3 regions of the Friedmanniella luteola genome follow, and region 1 is predicted to be linked to each of the others. Evidence: riboswitches for the same ligand, from Rfam matches in the RefSeq annotation. Region 1 holds a riboswitch; each other region holds the start of a gene.
The links. Region 1 has a riboswitch for S-adenosylmethionine ahead of BLT72_RS13630 (aminotransferase class V-fold PLP-dependent enzyme). Riboswitches for the same ligand answer to the same signal wherever they lie in the genome.

Region 1 (9,584 bases):
CGCCGCGGCGGAGCGCTGCGGGCTGGAGGTGGTCGATCTCCGGTCGGCCAGGCTGCGGGCTGAGTTCTCCGACGTCGGGGCGATCGTCTACGTCCTGCGCAAGTGCGTGTGGTGGGTCCCCGGGTTCACGGTCGAGCGCTACCGGGACACCCTGCGCCGACTCCACCAGCAGATGGTGGACGACGGGCCGTTCGTCGCCCACTCCAGCCGCTTCCTGGTCGAGGCCCGCCGGCCACCGCGCTGACGTCGACCGCGCGGGGCGGTCAGCGGGCCGGGGCGGCCGGGGTGCGCAGCGCGGCGAACTCCACCTCGCGCCGGAGCGCGTAACCCAGGTCGAGGTAGAGGTCGATGGCGCGGGTGTTCGCCGCGCCGGTGTGCAGGAACGGGGTGTCCCCGCGCTCCCGGACGAGGTGCCCCACGGCCCGGATGAGCCGGGTGGCCAGACCCTGGCGTCGGTGGTCCGGGTCGGTGCAGACGGCGCTGATCTCGCTCCAGCCGGGCGGGTGCAGCCGCTCGCCGGCCATCGCGACGAGGCGGCCCCGCCGGCGCAGCCCGAGGTAGGTGCCCAGCTCGTGGGTCCGGGCCCGGAACGGTCCCGGCTCGGTCCTGGCGACCAGTTCCGCGGCCTCGACGGCGTCCGCGGCACTGATGACGAACGCCTCGTCGTCGGGCTCGGTGCGGTGCGCCGGGGTCGCCACCAGCTGGACGCCGGGGATCACCGCGTCGACCGCCCACCCGCGGGGGAGCGCGTCGGTGAAGCCGGGCGGGCCCGCCAGGAGGACGGCCTGGTCGGGCCCCTGCAGGTGGTGCAGGTCGGCCCAGGCACGCTCGTCGTCGGGAGAGGAGAGGGCGGCGAACGGGGAGAGGTCGGGCGGGTAGCGGCGCGCCCGTCCCCGACCTTCCGCGAGCCGGCGGTGGGGGCCGGTCAGCGAGGCCCAGGTGGCCGCGTCCAGCGGGTGCGCCGCCGCGGTGCCCTGCGCCGCGGACTCGGCGGTGGGGAGGGTCATGGGGCGGCCAACCGGGTCGTCACCGGGTCTATTCCTCCGTCCCCCGGGGTCGCGGCGCGGTCCGTGGGCCCAGGACCTCCCCGGCCCCCCTGCTCGGTCCGCGGACACCTCTGGCCCCGACGGCCTCCGTCGGTAGTATTCCCTACCAAGTCTGCAGAGATTGGTGACGAAGTGGTGGAGCCTGAGGACGACGGCACGGGGACGGCGGGCGCCGCGTCCCTGGTGCTCGTCCTGGTCGGGCTGGGCCCGCGGGGCGCCGGGTTGCTGGAGCGGCTGGTCAGCAACGCCGCAGTCCTGGACCGGGGCCCCGTCGAGGTGCACCTCGTCGACCCGTTCCCGCCCGGCCCCGGCCGGGTGTGGCGCGACGACCAGTCCGAGCTGCTCCGGCTCAACACGACCGCCGAGGACCTGACGGCGTTCGTGGACGCGAGCGTCACGATGGACGGGCCGGTGACCAGCGGGCCCACCCTGTTCGCGTGGTGCCGCAGCGAGGGGGCGGAGCTCCCCGACGCCGCCCTGGTGGCCGAGGCGGCGGCGCTGGGTCCGCTGGACTTCCCGAGCCGCCGGCTGGCCAGCGCGTACCTCGCCGCCGCCTTCGACCGGGCCGTCGCGCGCGCCCCGGCCGGGATGACGATCACCAGCCACGCGCAGCGGGCGGTCGACGTCGTGCGGTCGGACGCCGGAGGACGCGACCGCGTGGTCCTCGACGACGGTGCGACGCTGCTCGCGGACGCGGTGGTGCTGCTCACCAGCCACGTCGACGTCGCGCCGGCGCCGCCGTACGCCGCCCTCGCGGCGTTCGCGGACGACCACGGCCTGACCTACCTGCCACCCGCCTACGGCGGTGACCTCGACCTCGGCCCGGTGGGGGCGGGCGAGGACGTCCTCGTCCGCGGCTTCGGGCTCGGTTTCGTCGACCTGATGATCCTGCTGACCGAGGGCCGGGGCGGGAAGTTCCTGACCGACCCGACCGACGACGACGGCGCGCGGCTCCGCTACGAACCCTCCGGTGCCGAGCCCCGGCTGCTCGTCGGGTCCCGTCGCGGCGTCCCGTACCACGCCAAGCCGATGTACCGCCTGCAGGCGCCGAGACCCGCCGCCACCACCTTCTGCACCCCCGGTGCCGTGACCGCGCTGCTGGAGCAGGGCCGGCCGATCACGTTCCTCCGCGACCTCTGGCCGCTGGTCGGCCGCGAGGTGACCTGGGCCTACTACCTCGAGCTGGCCCAGGGCCACCCCGGGCGGGTGAGAGTGCCCTGGCCGCAGTTCGCGGCGACCTTCGCCGACCTGGAGTGGGGGAGCGCCGGGTACGCGCAGTGGATCGCGACGGTCGTGCCGGACCCGGCCGACCGCCTCGACCTGGCGGCGCTCGACCGACCGTTGCGGGACCGCCAGGTGGCCGACCGCGCCGAGCTCGCCCGGCTCGTCCGCTCCTACGTCCGGGCCGACCTGGCCCGGCGGCAGGACGTCGCCTTCAGCGCCGACCTCGGGGCGTTCCACGCGCTGCTGGCGGTGCTGCCCGTGCTGGGACCGGCCCTGGCCTCGCCGCAGATGGACCCCCGCTCGCTGGTGCAGGAGTTCCTCGGCTGGTTCATGGGCTTCTTCAGCTTCTACGCCAGCGGCCCCCCGCCCGACCGGCTGGAGCAGCTGCTCGCCCTCGAGGAGGCGGGGGTCGTCGCCTTCCTCGGTGGCGGCCTGGAGATCAGCACCGACCCCGACCGCGGCGCGTTCGTGGCCCGCTCGACGACGGTCCCCGGGGAGGTGCGGGCCCGCACGCTCGTGGACGCCACCCTGCCGGCCTTCGACCTCGGCCGGACCGAGGACCCGCTGCTGGCCGCCCTCGCCGCCCGCGGGGAGGCGGTCGGCCAGGTCCTCACCGCAGCCGACGGCGAGCGCCTCGAGACCGGGCAGCTGGCGGTCGACCCAGCCCACCGGCTGCGGCGGGCCGACGGGTCCAGCGCGTCCCGCCGGTTCGCCCTCGGCATGCACACGACGGTGAAGTCCGCCGCCTTCGCCCGGCCCGCCAGCAACGGGCCGGTGCACCGCCACAACGACCAGGTCGCGCGGACGCTGCTCGCGCTCGCGCCCCTTCCCGACCCGCCCCCGATCGACGACCCGACCGCCGCGCCCGGCGGCCCAGGAGGACAGTGACATGCCCATCGAGTTCCTCGGCATCGGAGCCACCCACGACGGCTCGGAGACCAACCCGCGCTCCGGCGGCAGCTTCGACCCGGACTACACCGTCCGGCTCGCGCGGGCCCACCAGGACCACGGGTGGGACCGGGTCCTCACGGCCTACGGGTCCGGATCACCCGACCCGGCCCAGGCGGCCGCCCTGATCGCCGCCCGCACGGACACGCTGCAGGTCCTGGTCGCGCACCGGCCGAACCTCTCGATCCCGACGTTCGCCGCGAAGACGCTGGCCACGCTCGACCACATCGCGGACGGCCGGGTGACCGTGCACATGATCACCGGGGGCAGCGACCACGAGCAGCAGCGCGAGGGCGACTTCCTGGGCAAGGACGAGCGGTACGGCCGCACCCGGGAGTACATCCAGATCCTCAAGCAGGTGTGGACCCGGCACGAGGCGTTCGACTTCACCGGCGAGCACTACCGGTTCGCGGACTTCGTCGCCGACGTCTTCCCGGTCCAGCAGCCGCGGCCGCAGATCAGCTTCGGCGGCTCCTCCGACGCGGCGTACGCCGTCGGGACCGCCGAAGCGGACGTGTTCTGCCTCTGGGGCGAGCCGCTGGCCGACACCCGGGAGCAGATCGAGCGGGTCCGTCGCGAGGCGGCGGCGGCCGGCCGGACGACCCCCCCGCGGATCCAGGTCGCGTTCCGGCCGATCCTCGCGCCCACGGAGGCGCAGGCCTGGGCCAAGGCCGAGGAGACCGTGCGCCGGATCGAGACGCTGAAGTCCGGTGGCCAGCAGTTCCGGCGCGCGCCCGGCGCTCCCGAGAACACGGGCTCGCAGCGGCTGCTGGAGATCGCCGACCGCGGCGACCGGCACGACACGATCCTGTACTCGGGGACGGCGAAGGCCACCGGCGGTGCCGGGAACTCCAACGCCCTGGTCGGGACGCCGGACCAGGTGGCCGAGGCGCTGCTGGCCTACGTCGACCTGGGCGTCGACATCATCTCCGCCCGCGGCTACGACACCTTGCAGGACGCGGTCGACTTCGGCGACCAGGTGATCCCCCTCGTCCGGGCCGAGGTGGCGCGCCGGGACGCGGTGGCGGCATGAGGTCCGCAGGTCCCGACCGGCCGCCGGAGCAGCGGCCGGCCGCGGACGGCCCCCGCCCCGGACCGGGTCGGCCGTGGCTGCCGGGCGTCGGTGACCTCGCGGCCATGGTCGGGCTCGCCGTCCCCGGCGCGCCACCCCGGGGGCCGGCGGGCGGAGCCTGGGGCTCGGCCCCACGCCGCGGGGACGACGCGGCGGCCACCGTCTGGGCCGCCCGGCTGTCGACCCTGTTGAAGTAGGGAGCGGCCGCTCCCACCCGGGCTGCGTCGCGCGGCTCGTCGGTTCCCGTGAGACGGCTGTCCACGATCTGGAACCGGGTAATCCCTACAGGAACGCATGGGTATAGTTCCTGGTGTCACGAGCGCCAGCGTCAAGCCCCGGCTTGCTGGCCGGCAACCCTCCTCCGCGGTGGGGTGCCCCGGGTGAGGACACGGCTGGCGTCTGACCGGGCGCCGGCAAGCGCGGACCCCGGCCCCGGGGTCCTGATCCCGGAGGTCGTCCGCGATGAGCCTGCTCACCCACCCCGTCGAGACCCGCGCGGCGGACGACGTCGCCCCGCTGCTGCCGGTCGTCGGCCGCGGCCAGTCCGTCCCCCTGGTCGACGGGCGGAGCGCCCGCTCCGTGCACCTGGACAACGCGGCCAGCGCTCCGGCCCTGCAGGCGGTCGCCGACCACGTCACCGCGGTGCTGCCCTCCTACGCCAGCGTCCACCGCGGCGCGGGTTACCTGTCGCAGGTCTGCACCCGGCTCTACGAGCAGGCCCGCACCGAGGTGGCGCGGTTCGTGGGCGCTCGCGACGACGACGTGGTGGTCTTCACCCGCAACACCACCGACGCCCTCACCCTGCTCAGCGGTGCTGTCCCGGGGGAGGTGGTGGTGCTGGACGTCGAGCACCACGCCAACCTGCTGCCGTGGCAGCGGGGCACGGCGCGCGTGGTCCGCGCCCACGACACCGTCGTCGCGACCGAGGCCGCCCTGGCCGCCGAGCTCGGCCGGCGGCCGGCGGCCCTGCTCGCGGTCACCGGCGCCTCCAACGTCACGGGCGAGGTGCCACCACTGGCCCGGCTGGCGGCCCTGGCCCACGCCCACGGCGCCCGGATCGTCGTCGACGCCGCGCAGCTGGTCCCGCACCGCGGGGTCGACGTGGCCGGGCTCGACCTCGACCACGTCGCCTTCTCCGGGCACAAGCTCTACGCTCCGTTCGGGGCGGGCGCCCTGGTGGGCCGCCGGGACTGGCTGGACGCGGCCCCGCCGCACCAGGCCGGGGGCGGCGCCGTCCGCGAGGTGACCACGACCGCGACCGCGTGGGCCGCCAGCCCGGAGCGGCACGAGGGCGGGACCCCGAACGTGCTCGGCGTCGCGGCTCTCGCCGAAGCCTGCCGCGCCCTGCGCGCGGTCGGGTTCGACCGGGTGCGGGCCCACGAAGCGGTCCTGCACCGCCGCCTCGTCGACGGGCTCCGCGACCGCGGCCTCGAGCCGCTGCGGATCTGGGCGGACGCGGCGGACGTGGTCGGCGTCGTCAGCTTCACCGTCCCCGGCTTCGCGGCGGCCCAGGTGGCTGCCTTCCTCTCCGCCGAGCACGGCGTGGGCGTCCGCGACGGCCGGTTCTGCGCGCACCCCCTGCTGGCCCGGCTGGGAGCGTCCGACGGCGCCGTCCGCGCCAGCCTCGGGGTGGGCAGCAGCTCCGCCGACGTCGACCGCCTGCTCGACGCCCTCGACCGCTTGCGGGCCGACGGGCCCCGCTGGACCTATACCAGCGCGGCCGGGAGCTGTCGACCCTCACCCGACCCCCGACCCCTGCCCGCCTGGTGGACCGGCGCCGGTCGTCTCGACGAGCCGTCCGCGGCCCCGTCCTCACCGTGCACCCCCGCCGACACCCCTGCACCCACCGGAGAACCCCGATGACCCTCACCACGCCCAGCACCCGCTTCGCCAGCCCCGTCGACACCGAGCGCCACGGCGAGTACCGGATCCACCAGCGCCCGGAGGACCCGCGGCCGCTCTACCGCTTCACCGGCCGGCTCAGCTCCGACGGCTCCACCGCCTTCCACGCCGAACCCGGCCGCTACCACCTCTACGCCGGCTGGTTCTGCCCCTGGGCGCAGCGGGTGGTGCTGCAGATCGCGGCCAACGGACTCCTCGGCTCGTCGGGGGGTGAGGGGGGTCGTCCCCCCTCCGGGGTTCCCGGGGCGATCGGCGTCTCCTACGTCGACGACGCCCGGGACGGCCGCGGCTGGGCCTTCCGCGAGACGCACGGACCCGACCCGGTCAACGGCTTCACGCTGCTCCGCCAGGCCTACGAGGCCACCGAGCCCGGCTTCGACGGCCACATCAGCGTCCCGACGCTGTGGGACACCACGACCGGACGGGTGGTGAGCAACGACTTCGTGACGCTGGGGATCGACATCGCCACCCAGTTCACCGGCTCCCGCTGGCCGGGGGTCGACACCTACCCCGCGCACCTCCGCGCCGAGATCGAGGAGCTCGACGCCTGGGTCGGTCCGGCGGTCAACCGGGGCGCCGGCCGGGCCCGCGGCCAGGGTCCCGCGGCCGAGCAGGCCCGGACCGACCTGCTCGCCGCGTTCACCCGGCTCGACGACCTGCTCGCCGACCGGAGCTTCCTGGTCGGCCAGGGGTTGACCGAGGCCGACTTCCGGCTGTGGGTGACCCTGGCGCGCTACGACGTGCAGACCAACGCCACCGGTCAGGTCGGCCCGCCCCTCACCGCCTGGCCGCACCTGGCCCGGTACGCCGGCTGGCTCGCCGAGCTGCCGGCCTTCCGCGCCACCACCCGCTGGGCCAGCTTCAGCGCGCCCGGCACCTCCCCGTCCTTCCTGCCCTCCAGCCCCGTCAGGAGCCACCCGTGACCCGCCCCCTGCACCTCGCCGTCGCCCTGGACGGCGCCGGCTGGCACCCCGCCGCCTGGCGGCTGCCCTCGGCCCGCCCCGCCGAGCTGCTGACCGCCGGCTACTGGGTCGACCTCACCCGGCGCGCCGAGGAGGGCCTGCTCGACCTCGTCACCTTCGAGGACGCGCTGGCTCTGCAGGGCTCGACCGGTCCCGGAGGACGGCCCGACGGCCGCACCGACGAGGTCCGCGGCCGCCTCGACGCCGTCCTGGTGGCCGCGCGGGTCGCCCCGCTGACCTCCCGCATCGGGCTGGTGCCGACCGCCACGGTCACCCACACCGAGCCGTTCCACGTCTCCAAGGCCATCGCGACGCTGGACCACGTGTCCGAGGGCCGGGCGGGCTGGCGGGCGCAGGTCTCGCCGCGGCCGGAGGAGGCGGCGCACTTCGGCCGGCGTGACGTCCCGCGGCTCGACCTGCGGCAGCGCGACGACCCCGCCGTCGCCCAGCTCCTGCAGGACCTGTTCGACGAGGCGGGCGACGCCGTCGAGGTCGTCCGCCGGCTCTGGGACAGCTGGGAGGACGACGCCGAGATCCGTGACGTCGCCACCGGCCGCTTCGTCGACCGCGACAAGCTCCACCCCGTCGACTTCGCGGGTCGCTGGTTCCACGTGCGGGGTCCCTCGATCACGCCGCGCCCGCCGCAGGGGCAACCGGTGGTCGCGGCCCTCGCCCACGCCGCCGTCCCGCGGGCCTTCGCCGCCCGCGCGGCCGACGTCGTCTTCGTCACCCCGTTCGACAACGCGGGCGTGGCGTCCGACGTCGCCGAGATCGCGTGGCACCGGGAGGCCGCCGGACGCGAGGGCACGGGGCAGGGGGGAGCGGGCCACGTGTGGGCCGACCTGGTCGTCTCGCTGGACCCCGACGCCGACCGCGCCCAACGCCGCTGGCAGCAGCTGGAGGCCTGGTCCGGCCGGCCGTTCAGCAGCGACGCCGACGTCTTCGTCGGCACCCCGCAAGGGCTGGCCGACCTGCTGCTGGCCCGGGCCGAGGCCGGCCTCACGGGCTTCCGGCTGCGGCCGGCCGCCCTCCCGGACGACCTCGACGCCATCGTCGACGCCCTCGTCCCCGAGCTGCAGCACCGCGGGGCGTTCCGCACGGCCTACGAGGCCGACACCCTGCGCGGCCTGCTCGGCCTGTCCCGCCCGCTCAACCGCTACGCCGCCGAGGAGCTCCGATGACCCGCCCCCGCAAGCAGATCCACCTCGCCGCCCACTTCCCGGGCGTCAACAACACGACCGTGTGGAGCGACCCGGCCGCCGGCAGCCACATCGAGTTCAGCTCCTTCCGGAAGCTGGCGCAGACCGCCGAGCGGGCCAAGTTCGACTTCTTCTTCCTCGCCGAGGGGCTGCGGCTGCGGGAGCAGAACGGGAAGATCTACGACCTCGACGTCGTCGGCCGCCCGGACACGTTCACCGTCCTGGCCGCGCTGGCCGCCGTCACCGACCGGCTGGGCCTGGCCGGCACCATCAACACCACCTTCAACGAGCCCTACGAGGTGGCGCGGCAGTTCGCGAGCCTCGACCACCTGTCGGCCGGCCGCGCGGCCTGGAACGTCGTGACCTCGTGGGACGCCTTCACCGGCGAGAACTTCCGCCGCGGTGGCTACCTGCCGCAGGACGAGCGGTACGCCCGGGCGCAGCACTTCCTCGACGCCGCCTTCGCGCTCTTCGACTCCTGGCGCGGCGACGAGGTGGTGGCCGACCAGGGGTCGGGTGCGTTCCTCAGCCGGCCCGAGGTGGGTGGGTTCTCCCACGTCGACCAGCACTTCGACATCAGCGGGGCGTTCAGCACGCCCCGCAGCCCGCAGGGCCGTCCGGTGATCTTCCAGGCGGGGGACTCCGAGGAGGGCCGGGAGTTCGCGGCGGCGTCGGCCGACGCGATCTTCACCGGCCACGCCACCTGGGACGCCGGCCGCGCCTTCTACGCCGACGTCAAGGGCCGGCTCGCGCGGCACGGCCGACGGCCGGACCAGCTGGTCGTGCTGCCCGCGGCGACGTTCGTCCTGGGCGACACCGACGCCGAGGCCGCCGACCTCGCCCACGACGTCCGCCGCCAGCAGGTCAGCGGGCAGACCGCCATCAAGTTCGCCGAGCAGCTGTGGAACGTCGACCTCAGCGACCACGACCCCGACGGCCCCCTCCCGTCCTTCGACCCGGTGGTGGGGGAGAACACGATCGCCCGGGGCCGGGCCAGCGTCCGCCGGTTCCGCGACCCCGTCGGCACGGCCCACGCGTGGCGCGAGCGGGCCGAGGCCGAGCACCTGTCCCTGCGCGAGCTGGTCATCGAGGTGACCGGGCGCCAGTCCTTCATCGGCTCGGCGGAGACGGTGGCGACGAGGATCGACGACTTCGTCCAGGGCGACGTCAGCGACGGCTTCATCCTCGTCCCGCACCTCACGCCCGGCGGGCTCGACCGCTTCGCCGACAC
Region 2 (9,584 bases), 2.3 Mb from region 1:
CCGAGGGCGACGACCTCGATCTTGGTCCCGCCCCAGTCGACACCGACCAGCATCCGGTCCTCCGCTCCGGTCACCGCGGTCACGCTGCCGGACCGCCCGTTGGTCCCGGCAGGCTAGCGGCCGCCGGTCGTTCCCGGCCGTCGACCCTCACGGCAGCTGGTGCAGCGCCAGCGGCAGGACGGCCGTCGCGCCGGCCCCGGCCAGCAGGGAGCCGGCCACCGTCAGCGTCCAGCGGCTGCGGATCCGGTCGTCGACCAGCAGCACCGGCCCGTCGAAGGAGACGTCGGGGTGCAGCGTCGTCGTCCGCAGCAGGTCCTGGGCCCGGGTGGAGCTGGACGCGTCGACCGCCGGGGCGGGGCCGCTGACGGCGAGGGCGTCGACCAGCGGCAGCCGGCCGATCCGGGCGAGGTGCTCGGCCACCGAGCCGATCAGCGTCGGGTAGCTCCGCGACGGCATGGGCACCACCGCGACCGGGCGCTGCCACGTCTTCGACCAGCGCTTCAGCACCTCGACCATGGCCGCCAGCACCTCGGGCGAGGCCGGGGCGTCCCGCTGCCACATCCGGCCGAGCTCCTCGGCCCAGGCCGGGTCGTCGGCGAAGGCCAGCGCCCGTCCGGGGGCCAGGAAGCCGATCTTGCCCTTGCGGTCGGGAAGCCCGGAGGCCCAGATCTTGCGGGGCTCGACGATGACGTCCTGGCCGCGGAAGAAGCGGGCGGCCGCGGCCACGATCTCCGGGTCGGGCTCCGCGCCCGGTGCGGGCAGCCGTCCGGTGCAGACCGAGCAGCGTCCGCAGGGGCGGGGGTCCGGGTCGTCCAGCGCCTGCTGCAGGAAGCGCATCAGGCACCCCTCCCCGTGCGCGTAGGAGCGCATCAGGTCAGCCTCGGCCGCCCGCACCTTGCGCAGCGCCGCCCACTTGGCCTCGTCGAAGTACCAGGCCTGACCGGTGGCCACCCAGCCGCCGGCGCGGCGCTCGACCGCCTCGTCGACGGCGAGGATCTTGAGCGTGCTCTCCAGCTTGCCGCGTCGCAGGCCGGTGGCCGCCTCCAGTGCGGGGACGGTCTGCGGCTCCTCACCCAGGGCGTCGAGGATCCGCTCGACCTGGTGCTCGTCGGGGATCCCGGCGGTGGCGAAGTACTCCCAGATCCGCTCGTCCGCCTCGGCCGGGACCAGCACGGCCAGCGCGTCGTCCAGGGCCCGGCCGGCCCGGCCGACCTGCTGGTAGTAGGCGACCGGTGAGCCCGGCGAGCCGAGGTGCACGCAGAAGGCGAGGTCGGGCTTGTCGTAGCCCATCCCCAGCGCCGAGGTGGCCACGAGGGCCTTGACCTGGTTGGCCCGCAGCCGGTCCTCCAGCTCCTCCCGGTTGGGCGTCTGCCCGGAGTAGGCGGCGACGTCGAGGCCCTGCTCCCGCAGGAAGCCGGTGACCCGTTCGGTCTCGGCGACGGTGAGCACGTACACGATGCCCGAGCCGGGCAGCGAGCGCAGCGCCTCGGCGACCCAGGCGTAGCGCTGCAGCACCGTCAGCTGCGGCACGACGGCCAGCGTCAACGAGGCCCGGGCCAGTGACCCGCGCAGCGTGACGGTCTGCTCCCCCAGCTGGGCCGCCACGTCGGCGGTGACCCGCTCGTTGGCCGTGGCGGTGGTGGCGAGCACCGGCGTGCCGGGCGCGAGCGCCAGCAGCGTCCGGGTGAGCCGCTGGTAGTCGGGCCGGAAGTCGAAGCCCCAGTCGGAGACGCAGTGCGCCTCGTCGATCACGAGCATCCCGCAGGAGCCGAGCAGCTCGGGCAGCTGCGCCGCGAACACCGGGTTGGAGAGCCGCTCGGGGCTGATCAGCAGGACGTCGGTCTCGCCGGCGCGCAGCTCGCTCATCACCCGCGCCCAGTCGTCGATGTTGGTGGAGTTGACGGTGGCGGCCCGCAGCCCGGCCCGCTCGGCGGCGCTGATCTGGTCCCGCATCAGGGCCAGCAGCGGGGACACCACCAGCGTCGGCCCGGCGCCGCGCTCCCGGAGCGCCGCCGTCGCCGCCCAGTAGACCGCCGACTTGCCCCAGCCGGTGGCCTGGACCACCAGGACCTTCTGGTTGCGCTCCACCAGCTCCTCGACCGCCCGGACCTGGTCCTCACGGGGACGGGCGTCCGGGCCGGCCATCGTGGTGATCACCCGACCGAGGACGTCGGCGGCGGGGGTGCGCTGGGTGGCTGCTGGCATACCTGCAGTCTGCCCGCCCGCGCCGCCATCGCTCGCCCCGCCTCCGGGCCTGTGGACGAGTCCGAGCACCCGGCTGGGGACGACGGTCGGCCACAGCCCCACCCAGGACCGGTCCGCCCGACGTGCGTCGACCCGGGGTCGGCGACGCTCTGACCGGCAGCGAGGCGAGGACCGAGGGCTGCCTCAGGCGGCGGGAGCCGGCGACCGGCCCAGGTAGGCGGCCAGCCGCGCCGTCGGACCGGCGTCGGCCGAGGGCGCCACGGCGGGCCCGAAGGGGACGGGCCCGCCGCGCGGCAGGGGGTCCAGGACGGCGCGGATCGAGCGCTCCGCCAGCGCGGCGAGGTCGGCGTCGGCCTCGGCGGGCCGCCCGGTCGCCACGGCCAGGTCCCAGCCGTGGGTCAGCTGCTCGCTGACGTAGACCCCGACCACCTGCGCGCCGGGCAGCGGCCCGAACGGGGCGACGACGACCCGGCTCAGGGCGGCGTCGTCGGCCCAGGCGGCCTGCGAGCGCGCGGCCCGCTCGCGGTAGCCGGCGGCCAGGTCGTCGGGCAGCGCCTCGGCGAAGGCGGGCACCGACGCGGCCGGCTGCCCGTGGCCCAGGGCCTCGACGCGGTCCGCGACGCCGTACAGGTGCCGGACCAGCGCGGCGACGTCGAACTCGGTGCACGGGGTGGGCAGCGCGAGCTGCTCGGGCGTGACGGTGGCCAGCAGCCCGACGATCCACGCCTGGGTGCGGGCGAGCGCGGGCCGCGGGTCGTCCGCGGTGCGGGGGGCGTCGATCTGGGTGGCGGTCATGGCTCTCCTCGGCTCGATGGCCCCGGTCGGGACCGTCTGCGACCATCCTCGAACGCCATACCTGACACCTCCTGTCATGGTTGTCTGCGATGCTCGGACCGTGCGCGCGGACCGTCTGCTCCAGGTCGTCGGCCTGCTGCGGCAGCACGGCCGGCTCAGCGCGACGGAGCTGGCGCGACGGCTGGAGGTCACGCCGCGGACGGTGCTGCGCGACATGGAGGCGCTGTCGACCGCCGGGGTGCCGGTCGTCGCCGAGCGCGGCCGCGGCGGCGGCTTCTCGCTGCTGCCCGGCTACCGGCCCGCCGTCGAGGAGCTGACCGCCAGCGAGGTGCAGGCCCTGCTGCTGACCGGTCGGGTGCCGGCGGACTCCCTCGGGCTGGCCGGGCCGCTCGCCTCCGCGCTGCGCAAGGTGGCCGGCTCCGCGCCGCCCGAGCACGGACGGTCGGCCGCCCGGATCAGCGACCGGGTGCTCGTCGACCTCACCGGCTGGTGGGGAGCCGCCGAGGAGCTCGAGCACTTCGACGCCGTGCAGCAGGCGGTGCTGGCCGACCGCCGCCTCCGGCTGACCTACCGGCCGCGTGACCCGACCCGCACCGGCGTCCGGACCGTCGACCCCTACGGGCTGCTGCAGGCGGCCGGCACCTGGTACCTGATCGCGGGCCACGGGGGCCGCCCCCGGTCCTACCGCCTCTCCCGGGTGCTCGCCGCCACGGTGCTGGACGAGCCGAGCAGCCGGCCCGCCGACCTCGACCTCCGGGCGCTGTGGGGCGACCTGCGGTCGCAGTTCGCCGGCCCGCCCGGCCACACCATCCGGCTGTCCTGCGACCCGGCGCGCTACGAGCTCGCGCTGACCCTGCTGGCCAGCCAGGGCGCGGGACGGCCGCGGGTGCTCGACGACGGGCCGCCCGTGGTGTTCGAGGTCGAGGTGCACGTGCTGCGCCCGACGGTCGGGGTGCTCGCCGGCCTCGGGTCGGCGGTTCGCGCCCTGGCCCCGCCCGAGCTGCTCACGATGATGGTGGCGGTCGCCGAGGAGCTGCTGGCTGCCTACCCCGACGTCCGGTCGCCGGCCGCCGACCCGTCCTGACCGGCGACGCGCTCGAGCTCGCGACGGAGCACCGCGCGCTGGGTCGCCGCGTCCATCAGCTGCGGGTGCAGCAGGCCCTGCACGGCCAGCCCGTCGAGCAGCACCTGCAGCATGAGGGCCTGCGCCTCCAGGGCGGGGTCGGCGAGCGGCTCCGCCCCGCGGGTCCGGGTGCTGAGGAGCAGCTCCGGCTCCGGCTCGGGCCCGCCGGCCAGCCAGAGCACCAGCGAGCGGATCAGCCGGCGGCTCTCCCGGAACGCCCAGCTGCGGAAGTCCTGGTGCCCGGGCGCCAGGCGGGTCAGGTCGATCAGCCCGAAGTAGACCGCGACCTCGGCCTCCCGCTCCGCGTCCAGCGGCAGCAGCTGCTCCAGCAGACCCTGCACCACGGCGATCGGGGCCCGGTCACGGTCGGCCAGCTCAGCAGCCATCCGCTCGCCGATCCGTTCCACGGTGTGCTCCGCCGCGAAGAGCAGCAGGCTCGCCTGGTCGGGGAAGTAGTGCCGCAGCGCGCCCGTCGACAGGCCGGCCTCGGCGGCGACGGTCCGGACCGACACCGCCCCGACACCCTCCCGGGTCATCACGCGCCACGTCGCCCGCGCGAGGTCACGCCGGCGCTCCTCGTGGTCGACCAGCTTGGGCATGCGGCTTTTGTAGCACAGCCGTACTGCTAGGTTTATGACACAGTCGTGCTAAATCAGGAGCAGCTCATGTCCGTCGCCGTCCTCGCCGCCCTCCTCGGGCTGGCGCTGGTGGACTCGACCAGCTTCGGCACCCTCGTGCTGCCGCTGATGATGCTGCTGAGCCCGCGGGTCAGGACCCGGAACGTGGTCGTGCACCTGGGCGTGCTCGCCGTCTTCTACCTCGGGGTCGGGGTGCTGCTGATGCTGGGCGCCGAGGCCGCGGTCGCCGTCGTCGGACCCCTGCTGGAGTCCCGGGTCGCCCGCGCGGCGCAGCTCGCGCTGGGAGTCGCGCTCGTGGTGCTGTCCTTCGTCCTCGACCCGAGGATGGCGGCGAAGCGCCGCGCCCGCCGCGGCCTGCCGCCGAGGCGGCCGTCGGCCTGGCGCCGGCGGGCCCTCGGGGCGGACGCGACCCTGCCCGTCGTCGTCGGGGTGGCACTGCTGGCCGGAGCGGTCGAGGTCGCGTCGATGCTCCCCTACCTGGGCGCGGTCGGGCTGATCGTCACCGCCGGCGTCGGCCGGGCGACGCAGCTCGCCGTGCTGGCCGGCTACGTGGCGGTGATGGTGGCACCCGCCCTGGTGCTGCTCGCCGTGCGGCGGGCGGGCGGGCGGCGCCTCGAGCCGCGGCTGGCGCGGCTCGAGGCCTGGTTGACGACGAGGACCGCCGGCGCGAGCGCGTGGGTGGTCGGGGTCATCGGCGTCCTGGTCGGGCTCGACGCCGTCGGCGCGCTGCTGCCGGACGCCTGAGGCGGTCAGCCGCCGGCGACGGCCGGGATGATCGAGACCTTCGCGCCCTCGGGAACCGGGGCCTCGAGCCCGCCGGAGAAGCGGACGTCCTCGTCGCCGACGTAGACGTTCACGAAGCGCCGCAGCTGGCCGGCGTCGTCGAGGATCCGGGCCCGGATGCCCTGGTGGTGGGCCTCGAGCGAGTCGAGCAGCTCGGCCAGGGTGCCGCCGTCGGCGGACACCTCACCGGCCCCGGCCGTGTAGGTGCGCAGGATCGTCGGGATGCGGACGGTGGCGCTCATCGGTCGAGCCCCTTCCAGAAGTCGGTGAAGGCGTCGTAACGGGGCGGGATGGTGGTCTTGGGCCCGACGCGGCCGCTGACGGCGTCGAGGGTCTTGAGGCCGTCCCCGGAGTTGATCACCACGGTCTCGGCGTCGGGGTCGAGGACTCCGTCGGCGATCAGCTTCGCGGTGACGCCCACGGTGACGCCGCCGGCGGTCTCGGCGAAGACGCCCTCGGTGCGGGCGAGCCGCTGGATGTTCTGCACGACGGTCTCGTCGTCGACGTCGGCGATCAGGCCGCCGGTGCGGCGGACGACGTCCAGCACGTACGGCCCGTCGGCCGGGTTGCCGATGGCCAGCGACTTGGCGATGGTGTCCGGCTTGACCGGGGGCACGAAGTCGAGGTCGGCGCGGTAGGCCTGGGAGATCGGCGAGCAGCCGGTGGCCTGGGCGCCGTAGATCTTCCACGGCTTGTCCTCGACCAGGCCGAGCGTGACCAGCTCGGCGAAGCCCTTGTCGATCTTGGTCAGCTGCGAGCCGGAGGCGACCGGGATGACGACCTGGTCGGGGATGCGCCAGCCCAGCTGCTCGGCGATCTCGTAGGCCAGCGTCTTCGAGCCCTCGGAGTAGTACGGGCGGACGTTCACGTTGACGAACGCCCAGCCCTCCTCCTCGGCGGCGATCTCGCTGGCCAGCTTGTTGACGTCGTCGTAGCTGCCCTGCACCGCGATCAGCGTGGTGTCGTAGACGGCGGAGGCGATGATCTTCTGGTGCTCGAGGTTCTCCGGCACGAAGACGACCGACTTGATGCCGGCCCGCGCGGCGGCGGCCGCCACGGCGTTGGCCAGGTTGCCCGTCGAGGGGCACGCCAGCACGTGCAGGCCCAGCTCGCGGGCCGCGGACAGCGCGACGGCGACGACGCGGTCCTTGAAGGAGTGGGTCGGGTTGCCCGAGTCGTCCTTGACCCACAGCTTGCGCAGGCCCAGGTCCGCGGCGAGGTTCGCGGCGTCGAGCAGCCGGGTGTAGCCCGGGTCGGTCGAGCGGAAGGTGGCGATGTCGGCGGGCACCGGCAGCAGCGGGGCGTAGCGCCAGATGCTCTTGGGACCGGCCTCGAGCTGCGCGCGGGTGATGGTCGGGAAGTCGTAGCCCACCTCGAGCGGGCCGAAGCACTCCAGACAGGCGTAGAACGGGCCGAGCGAGCTCTTCTCGCCACAGGCGCGGCAGACGAGGTGGGTGGCGTTGCCGAAGGCTCCGGGCCGGACACCGGCGGGAGCGGGCACCCCGGCCGAGGTGGCCGAGGGGGTTGCGAGCGCAGTCATTCCTGTTCCTTCTTCATCTGTCGTGGCCGACGTTCGACCACGGCGGAGTTGGCACCGTTCCTGGTTTGGCCAGGCGGTTGCCGGGGAGTCAAAGGGCCGTTCCCTCATCCCCTCTGGATGAACGTGGTTCACCCTACGTGCGGGTCTCCGACGCGGGCACATCGCGGTCCCAACAGGTGGGAACGGCGTCCGCCATCCGGGACAGTGAGCGCGCGCTACGGTTCCGTCATGGGTCTTCGACATCCGGCCGAGCTGAGCGGACCCGACCGCGTGCGGCGGCTGGGGAACCGGGTGAACCTCAGCACGGTGCTCGGGCTGGCCGTGGCCCGGCTCGGCCGCGCGGAGGTGCGTCCAGGGCCGCGCGGGCTGCTGCTGGCGGACGGGTACCGGCTGCCGTTCCCGGTGGCGGGGGCGTTCACGGTGGGGGACGTGCTCGTCACCGCCGGCCGGTGGGACGCGCACCGGCCGGCGCTGCTGGAGCACGAGGAGCGGCACAGCTGGCAGTGGTTCTGGTGCGCGGGGCTGCCGTTCCTGCCCGCCTACGGCGTCTGCCTGGTCTGGTCGGTGCTGCGGACCGGCGACCGGGCGGCCGCCAACGTCTTCGAGCGGCGGGCCGGGCTGGCGCTGGGCGGGTACCGCGAGGTGCCGGTGCGGCCGCTGGTGCCCGCCGCGCGGGCGGCGCTCAGCCGACGGCGCCCGCGGCCGAGGACCTAGGAGTCGATGGTCAGGTCGATGCCGAGCCGCTTCGCGGACCGGTTGCGCTGCCGGGTGGACCGCAGCCGGCGGAGCCGCTTGACCAGCAGCGGGTCCTGGACCAGCGCCTCCGGCTTGTCGATCAGCGCGTTCAGCACCTGGTAGTACCGGGTGGCCGACATCTGGAACTTGTCCCGGATCGCCTGCTCCTTGGCGCCGGCGAACTTCCACCACTGGCGCTCGAAGGCGAGGATCTCGGCGTCCCGCTCGCTGAGCTCACCGAAGGGCTCACGGCTCTCGAGCGACGGGTTCGAGGCGCTGACCATGCCGCCATCGTAGGGGCAAACCACACGGGTGTCATTCACCCCGGCGAGGCGGGCGACCACAGACCGGCGTCGTCCCGGTCACCCGGATGCGCCACGATGGCGGGGTGACTGAACCCGACGCCCCCACGACCGGCTGGGGCATCCTCAGCACCGGCCACATCGCCTCCGTGCTCGCGAAGGACCTGGCCCTGCTGCCGGACGAGGCGACGCTGGTCGCGGTGGGCTCGCGGTCGGCCGACAAGGCCGCCGCGTTCGCCGCGGAGTACGGCGTCCGCCGCAGCCACGGCTCGTACGAGGAGCTCGCCGCCGACCCGGACGTCGACGTCGTGTACGTCGCCAGCCCGCACAACGACCACTTCCCCTCCGCGAAGCTCTGCCTGGAGGGCGGCCAGGCGGTCCTGGTGGAGAAGCCGCTGACCGTGGCTCCCGCGCAGGCCGAGGAGCTGCTGGCGCTGGCCCAGGAGCGCGGCCTGTTCGTCATGGAGGCGATGTGGACGCGCACCCACCCGCTGATCCGGCACGCGGCCGAGCTCGTCGCGTCCGGGGAGCTCGGGGACGTGCGGCACGTCGACGCCCAGTTCGGCTTCGCCTTCGACGGCCCGGACAGCCACCGCCTGCTCGACCCCGCCCAGGCCGGCGGGGCGATCCTCGACGCCGGCGTCTACCCGGTGCACGCGGTCAACCTGTTCCTGGGCGAGCCCGAGGACGTGCTGGGCTACGGCACCGCCGCCTCGACCGGCGTCGACGACCACGCGGCGGCCCTGCTGACCTACCCGGCGACCTCGGACCGCCCGGCGGCGACGGCCTCGGTCCTCTGCACCCTGCGTGCCGGCCTGCCGAACCGGCTGGCCGTGTACTGCACGAAGGGCCGGGTGATGTTCGACGACTTCTACCTCCGGCCGGCCGAGCTGACGGTGTGGCGCGACGGCACCGACGCCCCGGAGGAGCTGCTGGCGTCCTGGCCCGGCGGCGGCTACACCTTCGAGGCGCAGGAGGTCATGCGCTGCCTGCGGGCCGGCGAGGTCGAGTCACCGCTGGTGCCCTGGGCCGACACGCTGGCGGTGTCGCGGACGCTGAGCCGGTGGCAGGACGCCGTCGGCGCGCCCGCGCGGACCGGGGCCTGAGGTGCCGGAGCTCCTGACCGGGGTCCGGCAGCCCTACGCCTGGGGCTCGCCGACCTTCATCCCCGCGCTGCTCGGCGAGGAGCCGACCGACGAGCCGCAGGCCGAGCTGTGGCTCGGCGCGCACACCTCGGCGCCGTCGACGCTGGGCGACCGGCCGCTGACCGAGGTGATCGCCGAGGACCCGGCCGGCATCGTGGGCGCGGAGGCCGTCCGCGACTTCGGCGAGGGGCTGCCGTTCCTGCTCAAGGTGCTGGCCGCGGACGCGCCGCTCTCCCTGCAGGCCCACCCCACCCGCGAGCAGGCCGAGGAGGGGTACGCCCGCGAGGAGGCGGCCGGGATCGCGGCCGACGCCGGTGA
Region 3 (9,584 bases), 2.3 Mb from region 1:
GCGGCACCTCCTACGGCGCCCCGACGACGGCTGAGGTCGAGCTGGCCGCCGAGATCATCGACCGCACGCCCGTCGAGCAGGTCCGGCTGGTCAACTCCGGCACCGAGGCGACGATGTCGGTGCTGCGGCTGGCCCGCGGCATCACCGGCCGCGACAAGGTGGTGAAGTTCGCCGGCTGCTACCACGGTCACGTCGACGCCCTGCTGGCCGCCGCAGGCTCGGGCGTCGCCACGTTGGCGATCCCGGGCTCGCCCGGTGTGACCGAGGCGACCACCGCCGACACGATCGTGCTGCCCTACAACGACCGGGCCGCCGTCCGCGAGGCCTTCGCGACCTACGGCGACCAGATCGCCTGCCTCTTCACCGAGGCCGCCGCCGGCAACATGGGCGTCGTCCCGCCAGGCGTCGAGGACGGCGTCGGCTTCAACCGGTTCCTCGCCGACCTGTGCCACCAGCACGGCGCCCTGTTCGTGTCCGACGAGGTGATGACCGGCTTCCGGATCGACCGCTCCGGGCAGTACGGCCTGGACGGCGTCGTCCCGGACCTGATGACCTTCGGCAAGGTGATGGGCGGCGGCTTCCCGGCCGCCGCGTTCGGCGGCCGCGCCGAGCTGATGCAGAGCCTCGCCCCGGTCGGCGGGGTCTACCAGGCCGGCACGCTGTCCGGGAACCCGGTGGCCAGCACGGCGGGCCTGACGACGCTCCGGCTCGCCACCGACGCCGTCTACGCGCACGTCGACCGGGCCTCGGCGCGGCTGCAGGCCGAGGTGGCCACGGCGCTGGCGACCGCGGGCGTCCCGCACGTCATCCAGGCCGCCGGGAACTTGTTCAGCGTCTTCTTCGTGCCCGAGGGCGTGACCGCCGTCCCCGACTACGCCACCGCGGCGACCCAGGACACGGCGGCCTACGCGGCCTTCTTCCACGCCATGCTCGACGCCGGCGTCTACCTGCCGCCCAGCGCGTACGAGGGCTGGTTCCTCTCCGCCGCGCACGACGACGCCGCCCTGGACCGGGTCGTCGACGCCCTGCCGCGGGCCGCGGCTGCCGCGGCGGCGGCCGCGGGCGGGAGAGGATGAGCCAGTGACCACGTCTCCCCCCGCGTCCCCCGCCGGCACCCGGGCCGTCGTCCACCTGGTCCGCCACGGCGAGGTGCACAACCCCGCCGGACTGCTCTACGGACGGCTGCCCGACTACCACCTGTCCGAGCTCGGCCGCGCGATGGCCGGCCTGGTCGCCGAGGACCTGCGCTCCCGCGACGTCGTCCACCTGCGCTGCTCCCCGCTGGAGCGCGCCCAGGAGACCATCGAGCCCCTCGCCGAGGCCCTCGGGCTGCCGGTCACCACCGACGACCGGGTCGTCGAGGCCGACAACCAGCTGCAGGGGCTCAAGGTCACCGCGAGCGCCCTGGCCCGCAACCCGAAGACGTGGTGGCTGTTCCGCAACGCCCTGCGGCCCACCTGGGGCGAGCCGTACCGCGAGATCGTCGCCCGGATGCGGCTGGCGGTCCGGGACGCGGCCGCGGCCGCGGCGGGGCACGAGGCGGTCATCGTCTCCCACCAGCTGCCGATCTGGATGGCCCGCTGCGACGCCGAGGGCCGGCGGCTGTTCCACGACCCGCGGCGCCGCGAGTGCCGCCTGGCCAGCATCACCTCGGTGACCCTCGTCGACGGCCGCGTCAGCGCCGTCGCCTACCGCGAGCCCGCCGCCGCGCTGTACTCGGCCCCCGTGCCGAAGAAGTTCGTCGCAGGCTCCTAGTGCCCAGCCCTCGTCGCCCGCACGCCGCCCCGGCCGCTCTGCTGCGCGCCGCCGTGGCCGCGGTGCTGCTCGTCGTGCTCGCCGGGTGCTCGGCGACCGGCGCGGACGAGGGCACCCGGAGCGCCGGGCAGGAGGGCTACGTCGGGGTGCGGCGCAACCTGACCCAGATCGCCCCGGCCGACCGGACCGTGCTGCCGGTCGTCAGCGGCACCTCGCTGGACGACGAGCCGCTCTCGACCGAGGACTACCGGGGCGAGGTCGTCGTCGTCAACGTCTGGGGCTCCTGGTGCGCCCCCTGCCGGGCCGAGGCCCCCGCCCTGGCGAAGGCCAGCGCGAAGACGGCGGGTCGCGCCCAGTTCCTGGGGATCACCACCCGCGACAACGACCCGGCGCAGGCGCGTGCCTTCGTCCGGGCCTTCGGCATCGGCTACCCGAGCATCTACGACCCCGACGGCAAGGCGCTGCTGGTCTTCGCCGGGACGCTGCCGCCCTCGGCCATCCCCTCGACGCTGATCATCGACAAGGAGGGCCGCCTCGCGGCGCGGGTCCTCGGCGAGATCTCCGAGCTCACGCTGGTCACCATGATCGACGAGGTGGCGGCGGAGTGACCCCGCTGGACCTGGCCGGCTGGGCCGAGGCCGCCGTCGGCGGCTCCATGGTGCTCGCCGTCCCCGTCGCCCTGCTGGCCGGGCTCGTCTCGTTCTTCTCGCCGTGCGTCGTGCCGCTGCTGCCCGGCTACCTCTCCTACGCCACCGGGCTGGGGGCCGCCGAGGTGCTCGGTGGCACCGCCCGGCGCGGTCGGATGCTGGCGGGGACGTCGCTGTTCGTGCTCGGCATCGCCGCCGTGTTCGTGGCCACCGGCACCCTGGTCGGCAGCCTCGGCGCCGCCCTCCTCACCCACGCGGAGCTGATCAGCCGGGTGCTGGGCGTCGTCACGATCGCCCTCGGCCTGGTCTTCGCCGGCGTGCTGAAGCTGGGCCGCCGCGAGCTGCGCCTCTCCCGGCTGCCCGCCGCCGGCGTCGCCGCCGCTCCGCTGCTGGGCGTCGTGTTCGCGCTGGGCTGGACGCCCTGCATCGGGCCGACCCTGGGCGTCGTCTACAGCCTGGCCTTCTCCGAGGCGACGGCCCTGCGCGGCGGCCTGCTGGCCTTCGTCTTCGCCCTCGGCCTCGGCGTCCCGTTCGTCGTCGCCGGCCTCGTCTACACCCGGATGGCGCGTGCCGTCGGGTTCCTGCGCCGCCACCAGCTCACCCTGCTGCGGGTCGGCGGGATCGCCATGGTCGTCGTCGGCGTGCTGCTGGTGACGGGCCTGTGGACCACCCTGACGGCCGACCTCCGCCAGACCTTCGCCTCCTTCGTCCCGGTGATCTGATGACCGACACCCAGGTCCGCGAGCCCGCGGCCGCCGCCGACCCGCCGCCGCCGGACAGCCCGGGCGGCGCTCCCCGGCTGGGCTGGCGCGGTGGCGCCCGCTTCGTCTGGACCCAGCTGACGTCCATGCGGACGGCGCTGGTGCTGCTCTTCGCGCTGGCCCTGGCGGCCATCCCCGGCTCGCTGGTCCCGCAGCGGGCGGTCTCCCCGGTCCGGGTCGCCGACTTCATCCGCGACAACCCGACGCTGGGCCCGCTGTACGAGCGGGTGGGGCTGTTCAACGTCTTCACCTCCGCCTGGTTCTCGGCCATCTACCTGCTGCTGTTCGTGTCCCTGGTCGGCTGCATCGTGCCGCGGGTGGGGGTCTACGCCCGCGCGCTGCGGGCCCGGCCGCCGCGCACGCCGCGGAACCTGGCCCGGCTGCCCGCCTACGCCCGCACCGAGGTCACCGACGACGCCGGCGTGCTGGACCGCGCCGCGACCGAGCTCCGTCGTCGCCGCTACCGGGTCGACGTGCGCGACGACGGCTCGGTCGCCGCCGAGCGCGGCTACCTGCGGGAGGCCGGCAACCTCGTCTTCCACATCAGCCTGCTGTTCGTGCTGCTCGGCGTCGCCCTGGCCAGCCTCTACGGGTTCCGGGGCACCAGCGTCGTCATCGTCGGCCAGGGGTTCGCCAACAACCTCACCCAGTACGACGACCTGCAGGCCGGCGCGCAGTTCGACGAGTCCGACCTGCAGCCGTTCAGCGTGGTGGTCAAGAGCTTCGACGTCGCCTTCGAGACCGGCCCGGTGCAGCGCGGTGCCGCCCGGCTGTTCCGCGCGCAGGTGGAGGTCACCGACGCGCCGGGCCAGGCGCCGCACGCCGAGACGCTCGAGGTCAACAAGCCCCTGCAGATCGGCGGCACGACGGTGCACCTGGTCGGCCACGGCTACGCGCCGGAGGTGACCATCCGCGACGGCAACGGCGACGTCGCGTTCTCCGGCCCGGTGCCCTTCCTGCCCCAGGACGGCCAGTTCACCTCCGCGGGCGCGATCAAGGCCCCCGACGCCCGGCCCGAGCGGCTGGCCTTCGAGGGCTTCTTCCTGCCGACGGCGGTGACCACGAACGGCAGTGCCCCGACGTCGGGCTTCCCGGACGCGCTCAACCCGGCGCTGTTCATCAACGGCTGGTCAGGCCCGCCCAAGGTGGAGACGGGGGAGCCCGAGAACGTCTACTCCCTCGACACCACCGGGATGACCGAGATGGTCGACGCCGACGGCGCGCCGTTCCGGATCGCGTTGCAGGAGGGCGCCACCGTCGAGCTGCCGGACGGCCGCGGCACGATCACCATGGACGGCTGGCAGCGCTGGGTGAAGCTGCAGGTCGGCGACTCCCCCGGGGTGCCGATCTCCCTGCTGGCCATCGCCTTCGCCGTCCTCGGCCTGTGCTTCTCGCTGTTCATCCGGCCGCGCCGCGTCTGGGTGCGGGTGGTGGACGGCCCCGACGGCGGCCGGCTGCTCGAGGTCGGCGGCCTGGACCGCGCCGACGCCCGCGGCGGGCTGACCGAGGACGTCGACGAGCTCGCCGAGACCCTCGGCGGTGCCCCGCCGGGCGGCGCGGACGCATCCCCCGACGCCCCGGACCGCGAACCCTCTCCAGCAGCACCACCCCTGAGGAAGCAGTGAGATGAACCCTGAGCAGCTCTCCAGCATCGCGCTGGTCACGTCCGTCGTGGTCTACATGCTGGCGATGTTCGCCCACGCCGCCGAGTGGGCCTCGGCCCGCGGCGTGGCCCCGGCCGGCGCGTCCACCCGGACCCGCGGCGAGCTGGTGGGGGTCGGCGCGCGGGGCGAGACCGTCTTCGGGGGCGTCGAGGCCCCGGCGGGGACCGGTGCCGCCGACGCGGTGGCCGACGACCCCGCCGACGAGGCGCCGGGCAGCCGGCAGCGCGTCGAGCAGTTCGGCCGGATCGGCGTCAGCCTCACGGTGGTCGGCTTCCTGCTCAGCCTGGTGGGCGTGCTGGCCCGCGGGGTGGCCGCCGGCCGGGCGCCGTGGGGCAACATGTTCGAGTTCACGACGACGGCCATGGTCTTCGTCGTGGCCGCCTACCTGCTGATGGTGTGGAAGGCCGGCATCCGCTGGCTCGGGTTGCCGCTGACGCTGCTGGCCGCCGTCGCGAACGGCCTGGCCGTCACCGTCTTCTACGTGGCCGTGGCCCCGCTGGTCCCCGCGCTGCACTCGGTCTGGTTCGTCATCCACATCGTCGCGGCGGCCATCTCCGGCGCCGCCTTCAACGTCGGCGGCCTGATGTCGATCCTCTACCTGGTGAAGAAGCGGGCCGAGGACCGCGGCACCGTCCGCGGGTACCTGGCGCTGCTGCCCACCGCCCGGCGGATCGACCTGCTGACCTACCGCTTCCACGCCTTCGCGTTCCCGCTGTGGACCTTCACCGTCGCCGCCGGCGCCGTCTGGGCCGAGTACGCCTGGGGCCGCTACTGGGGCTGGGACCCCAAGGAGACCTGGGCGCTCGTCACCTGGGTCATCTACGCCTGCTACCTGCACGCCCGCTCCACGGCCGGCTGGCGGGGCAGCAAGGCCGCCGCCATCGCGATCCTGGGCCTGGCCTCGTTCTGGTTCAACTTCGTCGGCATCAACCTGCTGGTGTCCGGCCTGCACTCCTACGCCGGCGTCTGACCCGCTCCCGCACGACGAACTCCGCGCCGCCCGTCCTGCAGGGCGTGCGGGAGGGAGTTGATCGTGCGGCGTGGTGTCGTCGCCCTGAGGGGCAGGCGGCGGCCGCCTCGCGCGGACGGCTCAGAGCAGCTCGCGCCAGGCGGCGAAGCCGCCGACGACGTCCGTGGCCCGGTGGACGCCCAGGTCCTGCAGCGCGGCGGCGGCGAGGCTGGAGGTGTAGCCCTCCTGGCACAGCACGATGACCTGGAGGTCGTAGGAGGCGATCGGCAGGGCGGCGTCGCTGGCCGGGTCGAACCGCCACTCCAGCACGTTGCGCTCGACCAGCAGGGCTCCGGGCAGCTCGCCCTCGGCGGCGCGCTGCGCCGCCGGCCTGATGTCCACCACGACCGCACCGGCCGTCCAGAGGATCCGGGCCTGTGCTGGGGTGAGCCTTGCGAGGCGCCCCCGGGCCGATTCCAGCACTTCTTGGATGGTCCTGCGACCGGTGCGGGTCGTGATGGCTGGCGGGATGAGGACGCTCACCAATTCACCCCGGCCAGTTGCGATCCGGACGAATGTAGCAGCGATCCGTGCCGGGTGTACTCCGTCATCTCGGTCAGTGACGGGGCGTAGACATGGACGCTGACGGCTGGTAGTGCGTCGGCGTTGACGACCTGGTGGACGTGCCGCGGCCCGAAGGGGCGGACGCCGCCGGCGACCAGCCGGCGGGCGCCGGGCACGACCCTGGCGGGCTCGTCGTCGCGGGCCGGGGTGGCGTGCTGCTCGGTCAGCACGCCCTGCACGGTGGCGAAGGCTCCGGCGCTGCCGCCGTGGTCGTGCCACGCGGTGCCCTGGCCCGGCAGCCAGGTGAGCAGCCAGACCTCGTGGTCGTCGGCGGTGGCGGGCAGCCGGGTGGCGAACCGGCTGTGGGCGTCGAAGCGGACCAGCGGCCGCCAGAGGGCCGGGGTGTCGGCGATGCGGCGCGCGATCTGGGCCGGGACCGGGCGGCGGAGCCGGGCCGACGGCAGGGTCGGCTGCGGACGGGCGGTGATGGACATGCGGGGTCTCCTGTGATCCGGCGCAGGGCCGGCGGACGTGCGGGTGGAAGGGGTCGCGGCGGGCGCTCAGCCGAGGCTGGGCGCGGCGGGACAGGCCATGCTGGTGGTGCGGCACAGGTCGACGTGCAACCGCCCGTGCAGGTGCTGGTTCACCCGGGGACTCCTCCGACTGGACGCTTGCCGACGCCCGAGGGGGTCGCCGACCTGGTCGTCACCCGGAGCACCCCGCCGTACCGGAGGGTTGCTGGCCAGCGAGCCGGGGCTCGTGCAGCTGGCACTCATGACCTGGGCGTCAGCGTAGGCCGCCAACGGCATTCCCGACAAACCCTTGTCTCACAATGGGGAATGCTCAGCCGCGGCGGCGGGACCCCGGGGACATCACCGTCGACAGGTCGGGGGCGGTGAGGAAGTGCCGGTGCTCGGCGGCGAAGGCCGCGAGGATCCCCTTCTTGTTGCGCGTCCGGCCCGGGTGCGGCACGTCGTGGAACTTCTCGTTGAACTGGATGGCCGCCTCGGTGGCCCGGTCCTTGAAGCCGCGCAGGCTGCCGGGCTCGACGCCGAGAAGCTCGGCCACCCGGGCCATGTCGCCCGCGGCCTCGCGCAGCGCGCCCCAGATCCGCACCCACGAGGCGTCGGCCAGCAGCGAGTCCAGCAGCGGGGACCACTGCAGCCGGCGCTGCCAGGGCGTCGGCGTGGGGTTCTGGCCGATCCGCAGGGCGGTCAGGTAGTGCATGAGGGTGTGCGGGTCGTTGCGGGTCTTGTCCAGCAGCGCCGCGGCCCCGAACCAGTGCCGGGCGGCGGCCGCGTACAGCGTCCGACCGCTCTCGGTGAACTGGCTGTAGGTGACGATCTGGGTGCTCGGGCGCTCGAGGTGGAGCCGGAGCAGCGCCGTCAGGCCGGTGCTGGTGCGCGAGCTGAGGTTGAAGTCGACGAAGGCGACCTCCCAGCTGTGCCCCGTCCGGAGGAGCTCGTTGAGCTGGTCGACCCCGGGGGCGACGGTGAGGCCGCGGCCGAAGGCGCGCTCGAAGTTGGCCCGTTCCCCGGGCACGTCGTCAACCAGCAGCACCCGGCCCGCCGACGTCGTCGTCGTGGTCGTCGCCCTGCCTCCTCTCGGCCGCGGCGCCCTGGGGCACCCACCGGGCCCGGACCGTCTTGGTCCCGGCCTCCTCCTCGCACGTCAGCGACCCCTGCAGCCCCGCCAGCCGGGTCTGCAGCCGCGCCGAGCTGGTCCCGGGGCTCTTCCACACCCCGACGGGCATCGGCGGCGCGTCGTCCTCGACTTCTATCACGAGCAGTCCCTGACGCTGCGCCAGGTGCACCGCGATCAGCCCTGCGCCGGCGTTCACCGCGTTGCCCACGAGGTCGCTGAGCACGATCCGGGCCAGCTCGCGGTCCTCGCGGCCCAGGTGGTCGGCGTCGATGTCGACGTTCACCTCGGCCCCGACGGCCCGGGCCAGGGTGAGCACGGAGGCGGCGAGGCTGGCCGGGGTGGTGGAGCTGACCTCGCCGATCCGGGCCAGTGTCATCGTCTCCCGCAGCCGCGCGTTGGCGCTGACGGCCAGCTCGTAGAGCGTCGGGGCGCTGGACCGGACGCCGCGGGCCTCCTGCTCGAGCAGCCGCAGGTGGGTCGACAGCGCGCCGTGCGTCTCGCTGATCACCAGCTCCCGGCCCGCGTGGGCCTCCTCCGCGACCAGCGGCGCGAGGTGGGCGAGGGCCAGGTCGGCGTCGCGGACCCGCAGCGAGACCAGCAGCGGGGTCAGGCAGACGACGACGGCGGCCAGCCAGGTGCTCTCCGGCCAGTCGGCGGGCAGCGCCAGGACGCTGACCAGCCCGGCGGTCAGCGGGCCGGACACCCAGCGCAGCATCTCGTGCCACACGGGCCGGCCCCGCTCGTCCGGGTTGAACCAGGCGTGGTCGGTGAAGATCGCGCAGGCGGTGCTGGTGAAGTGCCCGACCGCGGCCGCGAGCATGACGAGCCGCAGCAGCGGCGGCAGGTCGGTCGCGACCCAGGACGCCAGCACGACGAGCAGCAGCCCGCCGACGATCTCGGCGTAGGTCTCCACCGCGATGGCGTGCCGGCCGTTCTTGCGGCTCAGGTCGGCGTGCAGGGCCGTCGCCGGCCACCGGCGGGGGAGGGACTCCGCGCGCTCGTGGTGGGCCTGCACCAGCTGCAGCACCACGCACACGGCCGCGGGCAGCCACAGCAGGAGCGCGGACGGCCACCGGTCGCTGTGCAGGGCGCCGGCACCGACCGTCGCGACGGCCACGCACCGCACCGCGGTCGCGCGCAGGTTGTAGGTGCTGGAGCGCCGCAGCATGGTCAGGTAGGCGAGCCGGCCGCGCCGCCCCTGCCCCCACTGGCTGCCCCACCCCGTGCTCACCAGCACATGGTGCCGTCCGTCCCGGACGGCGGCAAGGAGGCCCGGCCGCCAGCGGAGGGGCGTCTGCGGCGGCGGACGCGGCCCCGCCTGGCACCATGGCGGGGTGCAGCACTTCGACCTCGTCATCATCGGCTCGGGCTCCGGCAACTCCATCCCCGACGAGCGGTTCGCCGACCTCTCCATCGCGCTGGTCGACAAGGGCGTGTTCGGCGGCACCTGCCTGAACGTCGGCTGCATCCCCACCAAGATGTTCGTGCACCCGGCCGACCTGGCCGCCAGCCCCGGGCACGCGGCCCGTCTCGGCGTCGACCTCGAGCTGCGCGCCGTACACTTCGCGGAGATCCGCGACCGCATCTTCGGCCGGATCGA

Region 2: linked by a shared signal. The riboswitch ahead of thrC (threonine synthase) and the one ahead of BLT72_RS13630 (aminotransferase class V-fold PLP-dependent enzyme) in region 1 are both predicted to bind S-adenosylmethionine.
Region 3: linked by a shared signal. The riboswitch ahead of BLT72_RS02190 (cysteine dioxygenase) and the one ahead of BLT72_RS13630 (aminotransferase class V-fold PLP-dependent enzyme) in region 1 are both predicted to bind S-adenosylmethionine.

Annotation. Positions count from the first base shown of each region.
Region 1 covers NZ_LT629749.1:2,892,872-2,902,455, reverse strand. Annotated here, with positions in the region: gene BLT72_RS13655 (class I SAM-dependent methyltransferase) at 1-244, shown strand, start outside; gene BLT72_RS13650 (GNAT family N-acetyltransferase) at 264-1,007, opposite strand; gene BLT72_RS13645 (FAD/NAD(P)-binding protein) at 1,179-3,158, shown strand; gene BLT72_RS13640 (LLM class flavin-dependent oxidoreductase) at 3,160-4,251, shown strand; gene BLT72_RS13635 (hypothetical protein) at 4,248-4,487, shown strand; SAM riboswitch class IV at 4,602-4,716, shown strand; gene BLT72_RS13630 (aminotransferase class V-fold PLP-dependent enzyme) at 4,753-6,153, shown strand; gene BLT72_RS13625 (glutathione S-transferase C-terminal domain-containing protein) at 6,150-7,115, shown strand; gene BLT72_RS13620 (LLM class flavin-dependent oxidoreductase) at 7,112-8,335, shown strand; gene BLT72_RS13615 (NtaA/DmoA family FMN-dependent monooxygenase) at 8,332-9,584, shown strand, end outside.
Region 2 covers NZ_LT629749.1:610,611-620,194, reverse strand. Annotated here, with positions in the region: gene BLT72_RS02905 (ROK family protein) at 1-74, opposite strand, end outside; gene BLT72_RS02900 (RecQ family ATP-dependent DNA helicase) at 148-2,205, opposite strand; gene BLT72_RS02895 (TIGR03086 family metal-binding protein) at 2,389-3,000, opposite strand; gene BLT72_RS02890 (helix-turn-helix transcriptional regulator) at 3,101-4,084, shown strand; gene BLT72_RS02885 (TetR/AcrR family transcriptional regulator) at 4,045-4,722, opposite strand; gene BLT72_RS02880 (GAP family protein) at 4,789-5,505, shown strand; gene BLT72_RS02875 (MoaD/ThiS family protein) at 5,511-5,786, opposite strand; gene thrC (threonine synthase) at 5,783-7,084, opposite strand; SAM riboswitch class I at 7,095-7,208, opposite strand; gene BLT72_RS02865 (hypothetical protein) at 7,313-7,798, shown strand; gene BLT72_RS02860 (DUF3263 domain-containing protein) at 7,795-8,103, opposite strand; gene BLT72_RS02855 (Gfo/Idh/MocA family protein) at 8,208-9,227, shown strand; gene manA (mannose-6-phosphate isomerase, class I) at 9,229-9,584, shown strand, end outside.
Region 3 covers NZ_LT629749.1:458,615-468,198, forward strand. Annotated here, with positions in the region: gene hemL (glutamate-1-semialdehyde 2,1-aminomutase) at 1-1,076, shown strand, start outside; gene BLT72_RS02160 (histidine phosphatase family protein) at 1,081-1,755, shown strand; gene BLT72_RS02165 (TlpA family protein disulfide reductase) at 1,755-2,363, shown strand; gene BLT72_RS02170 (cytochrome c biogenesis CcdA family protein) at 2,411-3,124, shown strand; gene resB (cytochrome c biogenesis protein ResB) at 3,124-4,788, shown strand; gene ccsB (c-type cytochrome biogenesis protein CcsB) at 4,790-5,797, shown strand; gene BLT72_RS02185 (rhodanese-like domain-containing protein) at 5,918-6,319, opposite strand; gene BLT72_RS02190 (cysteine dioxygenase) at 6,316-6,834, opposite strand; SAM riboswitch class IV at 7,003-7,120, opposite strand; gene BLT72_RS02195 (response regulator) at 7,184-7,900, opposite strand; gene BLT72_RS02200 (ATP-binding protein) at 7,887-9,215, opposite strand; gene BLT72_RS02205 (mycothione reductase) at 9,319-9,584, shown strand, end outside.